4 regions of the Azospirillum sp. FG154 genome follow, and region 4 is predicted to be linked to each of the others. Evidence: riboswitches for the same ligand, from Rfam matches in the RefSeq annotation. Region 4 holds a riboswitch; each other region holds the start of a gene.
The links. A riboswitch is a leader RNA that binds a small molecule or an ion and turns the genes downstream of it on or off. The one in region 4 is predicted to bind cobalamin.

Region 1 (4,553 bases), on a different contig from region 4:
CGTCCAAGGGGGCGGGGCGGGCGCGTGGGACAGGCGGAGTGTGATTTTGTGACGTCAGACGTTCAGTTGGGACTGTCGGTCGCCGTGGTGGCGGTGGCCGGTGGAACGCCGCGCGTGGTGACGGTGCGCAGCGAGTTCGCCGTTCCGGCGGAGCATCGCCGGGGCGACGAGCCATTGCCCCACCGCGACGCCCTGCCCGGCGCGCCGTTCGAGCCGGAACGCTTCCGCACCCTGCAAGACGGCGTGCGCGCGGTGGCGGAGGGGCTGTCCGGCCTGTCGCTGCGCTATGTCGAGCAGCTTTACACCTTCGGCGACCGTTTCCGCGATCCGCACGAACTGTTCGGCGGGCCGCGTTCGGTCGTGGTCGGCTATCTGGCTCTGGTGCGCGACGCTCCGTTGGCGGGCGCGGCGGCGGAATGGCGCGCGTTGTACGAGCATTTCCCGTGGGAGGATTGGCGCGACCAGCGCCCGGCCCTGCTGGACAGCGTCATCATCCCGGCGTTGCGCGGCTGGATCGCGGCGGCGGGCGACGACGAGGCGCGCGCCCGGCGTGGGGAACGCGCGCAGCTCGCCTTCGGTCTGGATGGGGCCGATTGGGACATGGAGCGGGTTCTCGAACGGTATGAGATACTGTACGAGGCCGGTTTGGTCGTCGAATCCTTTCGCGACCGCGATTTGGCGGCAAGGATGGCCGAGGCTCCGCCGCCCGGCGGCGTCCTGCCGCGCGCGCTGGGCCGTCCGATGGCGCGCGACGGGCGGCGCGTCCTCGCCTCCGCGCTGGAGCGGCTGCGCGGCAAGCTGAAATACCGCCCCATCGTGTTTGAATTGCTGCCGCCCACCTTCACCCTGCACCAGCTTCAACAGGTGGTCGAAGCCCTGTCGGGCGAACGGGTGCACAAGCAGAATTTCCGCCGCCTGATGATTTCCGGCGGTCTGGTCGAACCGACCGGCAGCTTTGAAAGCCAGACCGGCGGACGCCCCGCCGAACTCCATCGCTTCCGCCGTCAAGCCATCCACGAACGGACCAGCGCCGGGGCGATCCCCTCCGCCGACCCGTCCGCGCCGCCCGCGTCCAATGGCCGCTGACCTTCCGTTTTTCGGCATGGCGTCGCTCTGCGCTCTCGCCGCTCTGCCGGTCGGGCGGGTGATCGGCGCGATGGCCGAGGCGCTGCCTGATCGCCCTTGGCCGGAGGATGAAGGCTGGCGCGGACGTCCGCGCCCATGGGCGACGGCGGGCGCGGCGGCGGTGGCGGCGATCACGGCGCTGGCGTTGCCCTGGTCCCTGCTGCCGGTTGGCTGCCTGTTCGGGTGGGCCTTGCTGCTGGCGTCCCTGGTGGACGCGCGGCGGCGCTTGCTGCCCGATGTCGTCTTGCTGCCCTTGATTCCCTTCGGCTTGACGGTGACGGCGTGGGAAGCTCCGGCGGGCGGTTTGACCGACGCGCTGACCAACCACACGGCGGCGGCGGCGCTTGGCTACGCCCTGTTCGCCGGTCTGGCGGCGGGCTATCGCCGTTTGCGCGGGCGCGATGGGTTGGGGCTGGGCGACGCGAAACTGTTGGCCGTCGCGGGGGCTTGGCTTGGGATGGAAGGGCTGCCGAACGTCGTTCTGCTGGCGGCGCTCAGCGCGCTGGGGGTGACGGTCGCCCTGGCGGCGGCGCGGCGGGACCGCCTTTCCGGCGGCGCGTCAATCGCGTTTGGCCCCTATCTGGCGGCGGCGCTGTGGCTGCTATGGTTGGCCGACGGCGGCGCTTAAGCGCTGCAACTTTTCTTTTTGGTGGGAAAGCTTGCCGCGCGGCGTTGGGCGCAGTTGTCAACGCGCGCCGGGGGGCCGATACTGGTCGTTATGGTTTTCACATCGGATTGTCCATGTCTCACCGCATTCTGATCGCCGACGACCACCCGCTGATGCGCACCGCCTTGGCCCAAACCATTGGGCAGGCGATGGCCGGGGCCGAGATTCTGGAAGTCTCGCGGTTCGACCAGATCAAGCCGGTGCTGGAAACCGGCGAGGGGGTGGACATCATCCTGCTCGACCTGCACATGCCGGGGATGAGTGGGCTGATCGGCTTGATGATGCTGCGCTCCGAACATCCGGCGATTCCGGTGATCGTGGTCTCGGCGTCGGAAGATCCGGTGACGATCCAGCGTTCGATTGATTACGGCGCCTCAGGCTTCGTGCCGAAATCCGCCCCCAACACCCAGATCGTCGAGGCGATCAACGCGGTGTTGGACGGCGAATTGTGGTTGCCGGAACTCCACGGCGCGCACGACGCCGAGGCCCCCGACCCGGCCCAGCGCGCGGCGACCCTGACCCCGCAACAGCTTCGCGTGCTGGCGGGCATCGCCGAGGGCAAGTTGAACAAGCAAATCGCCTATGAGATGAACGTCGCCGAAACCACGGTGAAGGCCCACGTCACCACGATCCTGCGCAAACTGAACGTGCTGACCCGCACCCAGGCCGCCGTTCTGGCCAGCCAACTGGCCCTGGCCCCCGCCCCGCCGCCGCCGGTGGAGTGAGGCGGCGCGGTCGCGCCGATCCGCGACTGATAATGATTGACCACCCGTCTGTTATATTATAACGTCCGCGCTCGACGGTTCCCCTCTGGGGATCAAAAGGGAACACGGTGACGCGTCCGCGCGGAATCCGTGGCTGCCCCCGCAACTGTCAGCGGATCGCCAAAGGTCCTTGTGACGCCTTGCCCCCAAGGCCGTCATGCCACTGCGCGCCGGTTCCCCCGGCCTGTGGGAAGGCAGACCGAACGCCATGATCCGTGAGCCAGGAGACCTGCCGTCGTCGTTGAAATCCCATGCCGGGCGGGGTTGCCCGGGGCAGGAGTCCTCATGATGACGCCGCGCGCGCTCTTTGCGCGCCGATCTTTCCGCTGTCGCCGCCGCCCATCCAACGACCGGCCCATCCGCCGGAGCTGTTGAGGCGTCGCGCCGTCGCGCGCTTTTCCCCCGTTTGATTCACCATCCTTGCGCGTCGTCGCGCGGGATCGTCCCGCATTTTGCGTTCCAGGATCATCATGACCATCGCCATGTCCGTTTCCCGCTGGCGCCGCGCGGCGTCGCTTTGCGCCGTCGGCGCGCTCGCCGCTTTGTTCGGTCTGTCCAGCCCGGCGGTCGCCGCCGAGGCCACCCATTATCCGTTGACCCTTCAGAATTGCGGCGTGCCGATCCGCTTTGACCAGGCCCCCAAGCGCGCCGTGTCCATCGGCCAGAGCAGCACGGAAATTCTGCTGTCGCTGGGGTTGGCCGACCGGATCGTCGGCACAGCCGTTTGGGTCGGCCCGGTGCTGAAGCCCTTTGAAGCCGCCAACAGCAAGATCAAGCGTTTGGCCGACAACGACCCCAGCTTTGAGGCGGTGGTCGGCCAAGCGCCGGATCTGGTGACGGCGCAATTTGAATGGCACGTCGGCCCGAACGGGTCGGTCGGCAAGCGCGAGCAGTTCGCGGGCTTGGGCGTCCCAACCTATCTGTCGCCGTCCGATTGCGTGGAAAAGGACAATTCCGGCAGCGGCGACGGGGTGCGCAAGCGGATGTTCACCATGGATCTGGTCTATCAGGAGATCCGCGAACTGGCCCAAATCTTCGACGTCAACGACCGGGGCGAGGCGCTGGTCGCGCAACTGCGCCAACGCGAGGCCGCCGCCGTCGCCGCCGTGGCGGGCAAGGCCAAGGACGTTCCCGTCGTCTTCTGGTTTTCCAGCAAGGACGTGAAAGGCGACGCCTTCGTCGCCGGGCGGAACGGCGCCCCGGCCTACATCCTGTCCACGCTGGGCGCCCGCAACGTCATCGCCACCAACGAGGAATGGCCGTTGATCGGTTGGGAGGGCATCGCCGCCGCGAATCCGACGGTCATCGTCATCGCCACGATGGACCGCCGCCGCTACGCCGCCGACGATCCGGCGGTGAAGCGCGCCTTCCTGACCAGCGATCCGGTCGCCAGCACGCTGGAGGCCGTGCGGCAAAACCGCGTCGTCCTGATGGACGCGCAGTCGATGAATCCCACCATCCGCACCATCGACGGCATCGAGGCGTTGGCCGCCGGCATCGCGTCCTTCGGGATGGCGCGGTGATGGGAAAGCCGGTCGCCGTCGCCCTTCTGGCCTTGGCGGCGCTGGGTTTCGCCATCGCGCTCGCCGCGTCGATTGGCGAGATGACCATCCCGCTGGAGATCATCGTCAAAACGGTGGGCAACCGCCTGTTCGGAACCGCCTTTCCGCTCAACCGCATTCAAGAGGGGGTGGTCTGGGACTACCGGCTCAGCCGCGCGCTGGTCGCCGCCTGTTGCGGCGGGGCGTTGGCGGTGTCGGGCGTCATCCTGCAAGCGCTGCTGCGCAACCCGCTAGCGGAACCCTATGTGTTGGGGATTTCCGCCGGGGCGTCCACCGGCGCGGTTCTGGTGATGATCGCCGGGATCGGCGGTGGGGCGCTGTCGCTGTCGGGCGGCGCCTTTCTCGGCGCGGTCGCCGCCATCGCGCTGGTCGGGTTGCTGGCGATGGGAAGCGGCGGCGGGTCGGACCGCGTGCTGCTGGCCGGGGTGGCGGGGT
Region 2 (4,553 bases), on a different contig from region 4:
ACAGCGTGTTCGCCTGGGCGTCGTCCAACTGCTCCCGCCCGACGGTGGAGACCGAAGCCGGAACGTCGAAACCGCTGTTGGCGGTGCGCGTCGCCGTGACCGTCACGGCCTCCAACTGAAAAATGGGCGAAGCCGCGTGGGAATCGCCGGTTTGGGCGGCGACCTGTTGGGCGAAAGCGGGGGCCGCCGACGACAGTAGCAAACCGGGGATGGCGAGCCAGGAGGCGCGCAGGCGCGTCGAAAGACGAGTCACGTCGGACAATCCTTTGAAAACAATGGAATGATGAAAAACGAACGCGCGGGAACGCTCAGCGTTCGGACGCTGGCAGGGCGGCGGCGTGGGCTAAGGGCGCGACCGGAGCGGACGTCCAAACGCCGTTCAGCCGGTTGGACGCCGTCGCCAATTCCGCTTTCAGCGCGGCGGCCAACGCCAGCCGCTCGTCAGCGGTCAGAAAGCCGCCGACGCTGATCCGGCGGCCATGGCTGCCCAGCGTCAGGCGGGGACCGGCGGAGCCGTCCGCCTCGACCGCGACGCGCAGCCAACTGGTTTGCCAATCGCTGACCGAGCGCCGACCGGCGCCGTCCATCTGCTCCACCCGCGTGCGGTCGGGCCAGACGCGGATGCGCTCGCTCATCCGACGGCGGCGGGAATCGCCGACCAGCGACCAGCCGACGAAGGCGGCGACCAGCAGCCCATAGGCCGCCATCGGCCACGCCCCCAGCCACAGCCAGGCGGTCAGGGTGATGGCGGCGTAGGCGACCAGAACCGCCGCGAAAATCACGCGGCCATGGCGGGTGCCGCTGTCGTTGGGGGTGAGCAGGGCGTCAAACAGCGGATCGGCGTCGGGCAACGCCGAATCCGCAGGAATCGAAGAGATTCCGGGCATGGGGAGACTCCACACGGGCAATCACGGGGCAAGACCGCGCGGAAGACAGGCTCCAACGCGGTCGCGAACGGGATCAGCCGAGGGAGGGGGGAGCGCGCGCCTGAAGGGTGGACAGGAACCAACCGGCGGCGATGCGGTCGCCGGGCAGCGCCTCCGGCCCATGACGCACGGCGTCGGTGGGCATGACCAGCGCGACCGGCGGCGGCAACGCCAAACCGCCGATCAACGGGCAGAGCGGGCAAGAGCCGCCGGACATCGCCGTGTCGGTTTGACCGCTGTCGGTTTTGCCGCTGTCAGGATCGACCGGCGCGCCACGATCATCGAGCAGCACGGTTTTGAAGCCGTCGGGCGTGCAAATGACGATCCGGGCGCTGTCCGAATCGTTGGTCGGCGCGGCCATGGCGGGCATCCAGGCCCAGGCGACGATCTGCAACAGCAACGCGACCGCGCCAGCCAACAGGCTGACCCGCCGCGTCCGTCGCGTCTTGTCCCGGTTCCCGATCATGCCGATCCATCGCTGTGCTCAACCGCTGCGCGCGTCACACGCAGCGCGACACATTACCCCAAGCGCCACGCCCGACACGAGCGGCATTTTCACGCAGGGGCGCCGTGCTTCCCAAAGCGGGGCGGTGAACGGAAAAAGCTTGGAGCGGCAAAGGCCACAGGGCTACGCTGCGTCCCGGTGGTGCGTGGCGTTCCCGGAATGCGTTTCAGGAATGGCCGCGTGAAAAGGGAATCCGGTGCGGCCCGTCAGGGCCAAATCCGGAGCTGCCCCCGCAACTGTAAACGGCAAGCGCCGGGTCACGACGCCACTGGCCAACCAGCCGGGAAGGCGACCCGACGCGCAAAGCCGCGAGCCAGGAGACCTGCCACCGTTCCAACAACCCCAGCAGGCCGTCGGTGGGACGGTCGGGAGGTGGCGATGACGTTTTATCCATCGGGCTGAGCCTTGAATCCGTCTGGCGAATCCGTCTGGCGCGTCTGGACGGCGCCCGCCCGCATTTCCGTTTTCATCGCTCAGGACATCCGCCCATGCACATCGAACCCGGCGTCCTCGACGCCGTCAAAGTCACCGCCGCGAACGGCGCGGCGCTCGCCACGCTGGCCGCCTACAGCCCGGCTCTGGTCCGCCAGCCGGTCGAGCTGGTCAAGACCGCCTTCGCGGCGCTGTTCTTCTCCATCTTCATGGAAATCTTCCATTTGCCGGTGGGCGCGTCGGAGCTGCATTTCATCGGCGCGTCGGCCGTCTATTTCACCTTTGGTTTCCTGCCCACCCTGTTTGGCTTCGCCATCGGCCTGCTGCTGCAAGGCGCGCTGTTCGAGCCGCAGGATCTGCTGCATCTGGGCGTCAACAGCCTGTCGCTGATCGTGCCGCTGGTCGCCGTCCACGAAACGGTGGGCAAGCGTTTCTTCGCCGAGGGCGCGGCCAAGGCGACGGTGACGTGGCGGCGCATCATGGCCTTCGACGCCGCCTATTATTCCGGCGTGGTCGCCATGGTCGGCTTCTGGCTGTTCCTGGGCGAAGAGGCGACGCCGCTGGCCGATTGGGCGCTGTTCGCCGCCTCCTACCTGCCGCTGGTCCTGTGCGAGCCGGTCTTCACCTGGGTGGCGCTGAAAGGCGTCGACCGCCTGACCGCCGCCAACCCGCTGCGCCGCGTCACCGCGCTGGACCGTTTGGCGCTGGCCTGAGCGCTGATCGGCGATTGAGGTGGCCCCGCTTTCTGAACCAGAAGGCAGGGCCACCTCCGTCACGACCGTCATGGAGTTGCGGGGCGGCGCTCTTTCAGCAGCGGCTCATAGCGCGCGTCGGTCAGCGTTTTGAAAAAATGGCCGGCAGGGTGAGGGTTGCGCGCAGCCCGCCGCCTGACCGGTTCTCCAGGGAAATGTCTCCCCCATGTCCCCGGGCGATGGACCGGGCGATGGACAGGCCCAGACCAACGCCCCCGGTGGAACGGTTCCGCGACCGTTCGAGGCGTACGAAAGGCTCGAAGACCCGCTCCAAATCCACCGGCGCGATGCCCGGCCCGCAGTCGTCGACCACCACGCGGACCTCCACGCCGACCGGAGCCACCGACACCGCCGCCGCATCGCCATAGGCCACGGCATTGTCCACCAGATTCCGGATGACCCGCCGCATCGCGGCCGGACGGCAGGTCACCGGAAGCTTCGCTGTCCCGTCGAAGGAAACCGGCGCGCCGACGTCGGCCATGTCGTCGCAGACGCTTTCGACCAGCGAGACGAGATCCACCGCCCGCGCCTCCTCGCCGCCCTCCTCGCGGGCGAAGGTCAGGATGGCTTCGGCGGTCAGCCGCAGCTCCTCGACGTTCTGCAACATTCTCTGCTTCGTCTCGCCGTCGTCGAGCAGTTCGACCCGCAAACGCAGGTTGGTGATCGGCGTCCGCAGATCGTGACTGACCGCCGCCAGCATCCGCGTCCGGTCATCGACGAACCGGCGCAACCGGGCGCCCATGACGTTGAAGGCCGTCGCCGCCCGCCGCACCTCGACCGGCCCCGTCCTCTCGTCCAGCTCCACCGCCTCGCCGCGTCCAAGCCGCTCGGCGGCCTCGCCGATCGACCGGAGCGGACGGGAGATCCGGCGGGAGATGAAGAAGGCGACCAGCGCCACCATGGCGACGGCGGAGAAGATGGACAGCGCCATCGACCCGGCGGGCACCCCTGGGCGAGGGGGCAGCACCGTCGCGGCATTCAGCCAACGGCCGTCGGGAAACAGGACCGAGGCCATGAACTTCAGATGCTCCAGTCCATTCAGGTCATCCAATGGCGGCGTGGTCGGCCGCATGATCTGGACCCGGACCTCCCGGAACGACGTCCCGACCATGGCGCTGAGCCGGGCGCGCGCCGCAAGGATCTCCTCCGTCTGGTGGACATAGGCGGCCAGCTCCTGGCGATCCCACCAGAAGCGAAATTCCGCGCTGCCGGACGCCTCCAGAACATCGTCGTGCAGAGCGGGGGGCGTCGCCGCGACCAGCCGGATGGTCGCCGCAGTCTTGGCGATGGTGTCGTCCAGCCGCAGTTGCTGGATCGCCAACGCGCGCTCATCCAGATAGACGACCCAGCTTCCCAGCTTTCCCACCACGACGGCGGCCGTGAGCAGCAGGACCATCTGGGTGAACAGGGTTCGCGGCACGATGCGGCGGAGCAGGCCGGTCACGGCAGGTCCCTCACGTCGGCGGCGAAGGAATAGCCGCCGCCCCAGACCGTTTTGATCAGGGCCGGATTCCGAGGGTCGCTTTCCACCTTGCGGCGGAGACGGCTGACCTGATTGTCGATGCTGCGGTCGAAGGCGTCGGCGGCCCTGCCCTTGGTCAGGTCGAGCAGCTGCTCGCGGGACAGCACGAGGCCGGGACGGCGCACGAACGCCTCCAGCAGGAGGAACTCCGACGTGCTGAGCGAGACCGCCACGCCATCGGCGCCCGTCAACTCCCGCCGCCCCATGTCCAGCACCCAGCCGTCGAACTCCACGCGCGGGCTGGCGCCGCGTCGGCGGGCCGGTTCCGTGGGCAGGCTGCGGCTGCGGCGCAGCACGGCCTTGATCCGCGCCAGCAGTTCGCGGGGCTCGAAGGGCTTCGTCACATAATCGTCGGCCCCCATCTCCAGCCCGATGACCCGGTCGGTGGCTTCGCCCAGCGCCGTCAGGAAGATGAC
Region 3 (4,553 bases), on a different contig from region 4:
GCTGCGCATGACCTGCGCCACCGCCTATGGCGAGCAATTCATCGTTCCGCTGGTCAACGACCTGATGGAGCGTCATCCCCTGCTGAGCGTCGAAATCGAGCTGACCAACCGCCCGCTGGATTTGGTGCAGGAGAGCTTCGATCTGGCGATCCGGTTGGGACGGTTGGGCGATTCCAGTCTGGTCGCCACCCGCCTCGCGCCGCGCGTCATGCATCTGTGCGCGTCTCCCGCCTATCTGGCCCGACACGGCGCGCCCGCCAACCTGACCGATCTGGCCGCCCATGATTGCCTGATCGGCACCGCCGACCATTGGCTGTTCGACGATGGCGGGCGGGATTGGTTGTTCCGCCCGCGCGGGCGCTGGCGTTGCAACAGCGGCTTTTCCGTGCTCGACGCCGCGCTGCGCGGCTTTGGCCTGTGCCAACTGCCCGATTATTACGTCAAGGCCCCCATCGCCGACGGGCGGCTTGCGCATCTGCTGCCACAGCACACCCCACCCAACACCGCCGTCTGGGCCGTCTACCCGCAAAAGCGCCACGCCCCGCCCAAGGTTCACGCCGCCATCCGCCATCTGAAGGCGGGGTTGGCGCGGCGGCCTGAATATCGCTGACACAGTCGCTATTAAGAATCATTTGCAAATAAAGCGCCCCGGTTTTACGCTCCGCCCCGTGTTCACCCCGAACCGGAGCCGTCGATGCCGACCACCCCCACCTTCTCCGACCACCGCAAGCGTCTTGCCGAACTCAAGACGGCGGAAAATCTGGTGGTGATGACCTTGCGCCTGTGGGCCGAACCGTTGCGGGATCCCGAAAAGGCGCATCCCCATTGGCAGGATGGTTTGATGGCGGCGGGTCTGTCCAACGACGCGGCGGTCGCCTTTGACACGGTGATGCGCGTCACCATCGCCGCCGCGCTGCGCCCGCTGGACGTTCACCGCCCGACCTGCCCGGCGCTGGGAACCGACGAGGCCCGGTTGCTCGGCATGATTCGTTTGATTCAACAGGACCAGCACGGCGACGCCGGGGTTTTGCTGGCGGATTGGCTGGCGATGTCGGGGGTCCGCATGGCTTTGGCGCCGCTGTGCATTCTGGCCCACGCGCTGGACCGCGCCGGTTTGCATCTGCCGACGCTGCATGACGGCGCCCCCGTGACCGGGCGGGTGATCGACTTCCCCGAATCCCGGCGGATGGTTGGCGCCGATCCCGGCTCCCGGTTGGTGCATTGATCGAACCGACGACGTCTTGTCCGTGCGACGCCGTCGGTCGATTTTCTACCGCGTTGGCGTCAAGCGAGCGCCAAGCGGTCCAGCGCGGTGACGCGACGCAGCGGGCTGGCGACGGTCAAACGATCAACGCCCTTCAACGCCACCCAGGTGAAGACCGGCTCGCACAGCACCAGCGGCAGATAGGAGGCGGCGAACAGCGCCCAATCGGCCAGCGGTGTGGCCTCTTCGCCCAGGAACAGCCAAAAGCCGACCATGGCGACCACGCCGGAATAATAAGCGGCGTCGAAGGCCATGATGCGCCGCCATGTGACGGTGGCCTTGGCCGCGCCCTCAGCGAAGAAGCGCTTGCCCACGGTTTCATGAACCGTGACCAGGGGCACGATCAGCGACAGGCTGTTGACGCCCAGATGCAGCAGATCCTGCGGCTCGAACAACACGCCTTGCAGCAGCAGGCCGATGGCGAATCCGAACAGAGTGGGCAGGAAGCCGAAGGTGAAATAGACGGCGGACGCGCCGATAAAATGCAGTTCCGACGGGCCGACCGGCAGATGGAAGATCTCCATGAAGATGGAAAAGAACAGCGCCGCAAAGGCGGTTTTAACCAGTTCAACTGGCTTGCGAATCAGCGCCGGGCTGTAAACGGCCAGCGCCGCCACCGCCGCGCTATTCGCGGCGGTGACTTTGACGGCGTCAAGGACGCCGGGTTCAATGTGCATGTGCGGATGTCCTGAGCGGTGAAAAGCGGAAATGCGACCAGTCGCGCCCCAAAAGCCGCGCTTGGTCGGACGGACTCAACGCTCAGCCCGATAAGAAAAACGTCATCGCCACCTCCCCGCCGTCCCACCGACGGCGTGCTGGGGTTGTTGGAACGGTGGCAGGTCTCCTGGCTTGCGGCGTCACGCATTGGGTCGCCTTCCCGGCTGGATGGCCAGTGGCGTCGTGACCCAATGCTCACCGCTTACAGTTGCGGGGGCAGCCCCGGATTTGGCCCTGTTGGACCGCACCGGATTCCCTTTTCACGCGGCCGTCGCTGGAACGCCGCGCACCACCGGGCAGAAGGGTAGCCCGGCGGTCTCTCTCAATCCAAGTCTTTTCGCGCGTGGGGCGCCCCGCCGCGTTGCGCGTGACGACGCCAATCGCCTCACATAACCGCGCCCAACTGCCAGGGCACAAACTCGTTGTCGCCCATGCCGTGCGCCTCGCTGCGGGTGGGCGCGCCGGACGCGGTGTCGAGCATCAGTTGGAACAGCGCCGCCCCGGCTTCGGCGACGCTGACGCCGTCGTCCAGGATGATTCCGGCGTTGAAATCCATGTCCATGCTCATACGGCGGAACAGCGCGCTGTTGGTGGCGAGCTTCAGCGAGGGCGTCGGCTTGCAGCCATAGGTCGATCCGCGCCCGGTGGTGAAGCAGATCAACGTCGCCCCGCCCGCCACCTGCCCAGTCGCCGACACCGGGTCGTAACCCGGCGTGTCCATGAAGACCAAACCACGCGGCGCCGCTGGTTCGGCGTAATCGACCACGCCCATCAACCCGGTTCCGCCCGCCTTGGCGACCGCGCCCAGCGATTTTTCCAGAATGGTGGTGATGCCGCCCGCCTTGTTGCCGGGGGACGGGTTGTTGTTCATGTCGCCCTTGTGCATCCGGGTGTACTCCTCCCACCAACGGATTTGTCCCAGCAACTTGTCGGCGATGGCCGGGCTGGCCGCCCGCGCGGTCAGCAGATGCTCGGCCCCGTAAATCTCCGGCGTTTCCGACAGGATGGCGGTGCCGCCCTGCCGCACCAGCAGATCGACCGCCGCGCCCAAGGCCGGGTTGGCGGTGATGCCGGAATAGCCGTCGGAACCGCCGCATTGCAGCCCGACCGTCAGATGACGCGCCGGGACCGTCTGGCGGGTGACGGCGTTGGCGACGGGCAGCATGGCCTTAATCAGCGCAATCCCACGCTCCACCGTTTCGCGGGTGCCGCCTTCGTCCTGGATGGTCAAACGGGCGAGCAGTCCCTCGGCGCGCGGGGCGAGGCTGTCGGCCAACGGGGCGAGTTGGTTGACCTCGCAGCCCAGCCCGATCAGCAGGATCCCGGCAAAGTTCGGGTGGTCGGCGTAGCCGCGCAGGGTGCGGCGCAGGATCGCCAGCCCCTCGCCGCTGCCGCTCATGCCGCAACCGCTGCCGTGGGTGATGGCGACGACGCCGTCAACGTTCGGGAAGTCGGCCAGCGCGTCGCCCTTGAACGCCTCGGCGATGTAGCGGCAGACGGTGGCGGAGCAATTCACGCTGGCGATGACGCCGATGTAATTGCGCGTGCCGACCTTGCCGGAAGAGCGGACGATCCCTTGAAAACTCGCGTCCTCCGTCACCGTCGTCGGTTGGTAGGCGCCGCCCACAGCCTCGTCCAGCCGGGCGTCGCCCATGCCCAGATTGTGGACGTGGACATGCGCGCCCGCCTCGATCGGCTGCGTCACGCTGCCGATGACCTGCCCGTATTTCAGCACCGGCGCGCCAACACCGAGCGCCCGCAGCGCGATCTTGTGGCCGCTGGGGATGGCGTCGCGCGCCACGCCGGTGAAGTCGCCGACCTGCACGGGCGTTCCCGCCGCAATCTCGCGGGTGGCGACGGCGACGGAATCGGCGGGGTTCAGCAGGATGAGAGCGGGCGCGGTCATCGGTTCGGCGTCCTTTTAGAGACAGGTCAAGGCGGCGCGCAAACGCGCCTGCGGGATGGACAGGGTCAAATCGGCGGCCAGCGCCACCACCGGGGCCAGACGGCGTTGAAGCTTGTCGGCGTGGTTTTGCGCGATGTCGGCCAGACGGTGATCCAGGAACGGGTTGAGAAAGCGGTCGCGCACGCTGTCGCGGTAGGTTTCGGCTTCCGACCCCTGGCCCAGCGCGGCGAAGACCGGCAACACCTCCTCCCGCCACAGCGCTTCCAAATCGTCGCGGATGGCCGGGACGTTCATCGCCTGGAACACGGTTTCTTCCGGCGCGCGCCCCTCTCTCAGCCAGCCGTCGGCCAACCAGGTGTGGCCGAGGTTGAGAAGATGCAGCTTCAACCGCTCCACCGGGGCCAGTTCGTCCACCAGTTGGATCGCCGGGTGGACGCAGGGCAGGATCAACCCGTCTTGCCGTTCGATGGCCCACAGGGCGTAGGGTTCGGCCACCGCGCCGACCGGGCGCAACGGCTCCGACACGATGCGGTCGACCAGACTGTTGGCCCAGCGGCAATCCTCCGCCAGATAGCGCAAAAAGGCGGCGGGCAGGCCCCAGGCGGCGGCGAGATCGCCGACGATCCGCTTCAACTGATCGCCGTTGCGCGACACCAATTCGCAAGG
Region 4 (4,553 bases):
CGATGGTGGCGGCGAAGCGGAAATTCTGCTCCACCAGGACGATGGTGAAGCCGCGCGCTTTCAAGGCGCGGACGGCGACGCCAATTTGTTCGATGATGACCGGGGCCAGACCCTCCGTCGGCTCGTCCAGCAAAATCAGATTGGCGCCGGTGCGCAGGATGCGGGCGATGGCCAGCATCTGCTGTTCGCCGCCCGACAAGCGGGTGCCTTGCGTCGTTCCACGCCCTTTCAGATTGGGGAACAGATCGTAAATCTGCTCCACCGTCATGCCGCCTTCCTTGATGACCGGCGGCAGGGTCAGGTTTTCATCGACGCTGAGGCTGGAGAAGATGCCGCGCTCTTCCGGGACGTAACCGATGCCCAGACGCGGGATCTTGTGCTGGGCCATGCCGATCAGTTCGCTCCCCTGGAAGCGGATGGAGCCGGTGCGCCGCCCGATGATGCCCATGATCGAGCGCATGGTGGACGTCTTGCCCGCCCCGTTGCGGCCCAACAGGGTCACGACCTCGCCCTGACGAACCTCCAGGCTGACGCCGTGCAGGACGTGGCTTTCGCCGTAAAAGCCGTGCAGATCGTTGATTTCCAGCATGGCTGTCTTGGTGATCGAACCGTCAGGCATGCCCTGCTCCCCCACCCGTGCCCATATAGGCTTCCATGACCTGGGCGTTGCGCGATACGACGTCGTATGGACCTTCGGCGAGGATTTCGCCGCGCCGCAGGACGGTGATGGTGTCCGACAGATGGGCGACGACCGACAGATTGTGCTCCACCATCAGCACGGTGCGGCTGGCCGCCACCCGTTTGATGAGCGCGGCGGTTCCCTCGATGTCCTCATGCCCCATGCCGGCCAGCGGTTCGTCCAGCAGCATCACTTCGGGATCGAGCGCCAGGGTGGTGGCGATTTCCAGCGCGCGCTTGCGGCCATAGGGCAGTTCAGCGGCCAGATGATAGGCCCACGGCGACAGATTGACGTCCTCGATCAGTTCCAGCGCCCGCTGGTGCAGGTCGTGCAGGGTCGATTCCGATTTCCAGAAATGAAAACTGGTGCCGAGCGGGCGTTGCAGGGCGACGCGGACATTCTCCAGCACGCTCAGATGCGGGAAGACCGCCGAGATCTGGAAGGAGCGCACCAGCCCCATCAACGCGATGTCCGCCGGTTTGGCGCCGGTGATGTCCCGGCCCTTGTAGAGAATTTGCCCACGGGTCGGCGTCAGGAACTTGGTGAGCAGGTTGAACACCGTGCTCTTGCCCGCTCCGTTCGGCCCGATCAGCGCGTGGATGGCGCCCCGGCGAACCTGGAGGTTCACCTCTTTCACCGCGACGAAGCCCTTGAACTCTTTCGTCAGGCCGCGCGCTTCCAGGATGATGTCGTCGGTCATCGGCTGTGCAATCCCCTCCCCTGTCGTCCTCGTGGTTCCCGGCCGCTTCTCCGGTGGGACGTTTGCCGTTGTTGGTAAGCATGAAGCGTGCCAACCGGCGGCCATGATCGCAAAGCGCCCGAATCCCTTTGCGTCCCAAGGGCTGGCCGTTTCGGTCGTGAAAGCGGCGCACTTAGGAAAGCGTCAGAATCTCGGACACTCTGTCCAACCAACATGACACCACGCGAAGCGTTCGTCACCAACACCGTCAGGATGACGGACGTTTCCGTATGGTCGAAGCGCAGGGCAATCGGGTGAAGGGTTATAAACCTGTATAGAGGATTTTCCGTCATCCCCGCGAAGGCGGGGATCCAGGCTTTTCGGTCAGATTCTCTCTGCGAACTCTGGATCCCCGCCTTCGCGGGGATGACGAATTTCCCAATGAAGGAATTTCAAGCCTTCACCCGATTGCCCTGGGTCGATGCGGCTTGCAAATCGGACGAACGGCTGCGATGGTGAGAAACCGACGGTGCCGGGCCACGCCGCTTGCGGAATGGCCGGGATAATAGGGAATACGGTGCGGGTTCCGGGTTGCCCCAGAACCTTACGCCGTGGCTGCCCCCGCAACTGTGTGCGGCGAGTTCCTCTTCGCTACGCCACTGGCCTTAAAACGGGCTGGGAAGGCCGAAGACCAAGGAGCGACGACCCGCGAGCCAGGAAACCTGCCGCCGGACGATGACGTTCATTCCAACCCCGCCGGGTGTGGCGGGACAGAAGGATATGCCATGATGACCAGCCGTTCGCTTCGCGCCACCGCCGGAACCTCCGCCCGCACCGCCGTCGCGGCCTTCGCCGCCATGCTGTTGGGCAGCTTCCTGCTGTACGGCGTCGGCTTCGCCCAGCCGCAGCAGATCCACGACGCGGCGCACGACGCCCGTCACTCTTTCGCGTTCCCCTGCCACTAAGCCAGGATCATGGAATTGTTCCGGCGGCTGTTTACAGCCGCCTTGGTCGCGGGCGTGCTTTCCGGCACGGCCGCTTCCGTCGTTCAGCAGGTGACGACCGTCCCGCTGATCCTTGAGGCTGAAAAATACGAGGTGGTGACTCCGCCCGTGGCCGCCGCCCCCGCCCCCGCGATGGTCGGCCCGGTGGCTCAGGCCGCCATGGCGGCGTTGGCGCCCGCGTCCTCAGACCACGCGCATCACCACGCCGCCGCCCCGGTTCGCGAAATTGGCGAAGGCGTGCCGACCACCGCCGAAGAAGCCTTTCAACGGCTGTGGACCACCGTGGCGTCCAATTTGCTGGCGGGCGTCGGCTACGCCCTGTTGATCGGCGGCGTCATGCTGCTGATCGGCGAGCGGGTGGACGCGCGCCGTGGCTTGTTGTGGGGTTTGGGCGGTTTCATCGCCTTTTCCCTGGCTCCGGCCTATGGTTTGCCGCCCGAATTGCCGGGCATGGCGGGCGCTGATCTGGAAGCGCGGCAACTCTGGTGGTTCGCGACGGCGATCTGCGCGGCGGGCGGTTTGCTGGCGGTGGCGTTTTCGCGCAACCCGGTCATTCTGGCTGGCGGCGTCCTGCTGGCGGCCCTGCCGCATCTGGTCGGCGCCCCCCACGCGGAATCAGCCGCTGGCGCGGTTCCGCCGGAATTGGCGGCGCGTTTCGTCACCTTGTCGCTGGGAACGGCGGCGCTGTTCTGGGCGGTTCTCGGCAGCGTTTCCGGCATGATGATGAGCCGCGTCATCGGCTCCAACGATTCCGACGATGATTTTTAAGGGCGAAGGCGCATGTCCGCACAAAACAAAGCGGTGGTCGGCAAGACGCCCGCCACCGTCATCACCGGCTTTCTCGGGGCCGGAAAAACCACGCTGATCCGTGGCCTGCTGGAGCGGGCCGACGGGCGGCGTCTGGCGCTCATCATCAACGAGTTCGGCGACGTCGGCATCGACGGCGACATCCTGCGCGCCTGCGGCAACCCGACCTGCACCGACGACGACGTCATCGAACTGGCGAACGGCTGTCTGTGCTGCACCGTCGCCGATGATTTCGTCCCGGCGATTGAAAAGCTGCTGGCCCGCCCGAACCCGCCGGAGCACATCATCATCGAAACCAGCGGTCTGGCTCTGCCCAAGCCGCTGGTCCAGGCCTTCCACTGGCCCGCGATCAAAAGCCGGGTGACGGTCGATGGCGTGATCGCCGTGGTGGACGCGGCGGCGGCGGCGGAAGGGCGCTTCGCCCCCGATCCGGCGGTTCTGGCCGCCCAACGCGAAGCCTCCGGCACGGTCGATCACGAAACCCCGGTCGAGGAGGTGTTCGAGGATCAATTGCTCTGCGCCGATCTGATCGTGGTCAACAAGACCGACCTGATCGACGCCGCCGATCTGGCGCGCGTGGAGGGGTTGATCGGCGACGCCCTGAACCGCGACGCCAAGCTGGTCCGCGCGGCGCACGGCGCGGTGGATCCGCTGGTCCTGCTGGGCGTCGGCGCGGCGGTCGAGGACGACCTCGCCAACCGCCCCAGCCACCATGACGAGGAAGAGGGCCACGACCACGACGACTTCACCAGCTTCGTGGTGGAACTGCCGCCGCAGCCCGACCCCGACGCGCTGGCGGCGTCGCTGGCCGAGGTCGCGGCGGTGCATGGCGTGTTGCGGCTGAAGGGCTTCATCGACGTGCCGGGCAAGCCGATGCGCTTGCTGGTCCAGGGCGTCGGCGCGCGGGTGCAAACCCATTACGACCGCCTGTGGAAAGCGGGCGAGGAGCGCCGCAGCCGTCTGGTGGTGATCGGCGAAACCGGCCTGGACCACGACGCCGTGCGACGGGCCATCGCGGGATAGGGTCGCGGGGGAGGCTTTTCTCCCCCACCTTAAGAATCCCTCTCCCGCAGGCGCTACGGCATTCACACATCTTTGGCATGGGCAACTCATTGAAAGAAAAAGAACTTTCCTCCGTCATTCCCGCGAAGGCGGGAATCCAGGCTTATCCATAAGGTTCGTCTGGCAAACTCTGGATCCCCGCCTTCGCGGGGATGACGGGAAATTCGTTTTATTTCAATTATTTGCGGCAAGGAAAAGATGTGTGAACGCTGTAACTCCCGCAGGCGGGAGAGGGGAGGAAGTGCGGCACGTCGCCTGTTTGCCCTGGACCTGAACAACGCCCATGCATCTGCTCGCCGCCCGACAGGATGACCTCGACGCC

Region 1: another riboswitch for cobalamin. It lies ahead of ACODS4_RS20170 (ABC transporter substrate-binding protein); the one in region 4 lies ahead of ACODS4_RS21380 (CbtB domain-containing protein).
Region 2: another riboswitch for cobalamin. It lies ahead of ACODS4_RS20805 (energy-coupling factor ABC transporter permease); the one in region 4 lies ahead of ACODS4_RS21380 (CbtB domain-containing protein).
Region 3: another riboswitch for cobalamin. It lies ahead of ACODS4_RS21765 (energy-coupling factor ABC transporter permease); the one in region 4 lies ahead of ACODS4_RS21380 (CbtB domain-containing protein).

The regions. Positions count from the first base shown of each region.
Region 1 covers NZ_JBMDKF010000019.1:117,448-122,000, forward strand. The annotation lists gene ACODS4_RS20155 (NUDIX hydrolase) at 49-1,086, shown strand; gene ACODS4_RS20160 (prepilin peptidase) at 1,076-1,753, shown strand; gene ACODS4_RS20165 (response regulator) at 1,867-2,517, shown strand; cobalamin riboswitch at 2,576-2,807, shown strand; gene ACODS4_RS20170 (ABC transporter substrate-binding protein) at 3,027-4,079, shown strand; gene ACODS4_RS20175 (FecCD family ABC transporter permease) at 4,079-4,553, shown strand, end outside.
Region 2 covers NZ_JBMDKF010000021.1:3,628-8,180, reverse strand. The annotation lists gene ACODS4_RS20820 (TonB-dependent hemoglobin/transferrin/lactoferrin family receptor) at 1-253, opposite strand, end outside; gene ACODS4_RS20815 (DUF2244 domain-containing protein) at 309-887, opposite strand; gene ACODS4_RS20810 (DUF2946 domain-containing protein) at 961-1,392, opposite strand; cobalamin riboswitch at 1,554-1,775, shown strand; gene ACODS4_RS20805 (energy-coupling factor ABC transporter permease) at 1,920-2,576, shown strand; gene ACODS4_RS20800 (sensor histidine kinase) at 2,698-4,059, opposite strand; gene ACODS4_RS20795 (response regulator) at 4,056-4,553, opposite strand, start outside.
Region 3 covers NZ_JBMDKF010000023.1:36,194-40,746, forward strand. The annotation lists gene ACODS4_RS21755 (LysR substrate-binding domain-containing protein) at 1-610, shown strand, start outside; gene ACODS4_RS21760 (hypothetical protein) at 695-1,225, shown strand; gene ACODS4_RS21765 (energy-coupling factor ABC transporter permease) at 1,285-1,941, opposite strand; cobalamin riboswitch at 2,082-2,290, opposite strand; gene ACODS4_RS21770 (UxaA family hydrolase) at 2,367-3,887, opposite strand; gene ACODS4_RS21775 (mannitol dehydrogenase family protein) at 3,903-4,553, opposite strand, start outside.
Region 4 covers NZ_JBMDKF010000022.1:60,899-65,451, forward strand. The annotation lists gene ACODS4_RS21370 (ABC transporter ATP-binding protein) at 1-619, opposite strand, end outside; gene ACODS4_RS21375 (ABC transporter ATP-binding protein) at 612-1,379, opposite strand; cobalamin riboswitch at 1,869-2,102, shown strand; gene ACODS4_RS21380 (CbtB domain-containing protein) at 2,144-2,323, shown strand; gene ACODS4_RS21385 (CbtA family protein) at 2,333-3,130, shown strand; gene cobW (cobalamin biosynthesis protein CobW) at 3,143-4,192, shown strand; gene cobN (cobaltochelatase subunit CobN) at 4,515-4,553, shown strand, end outside.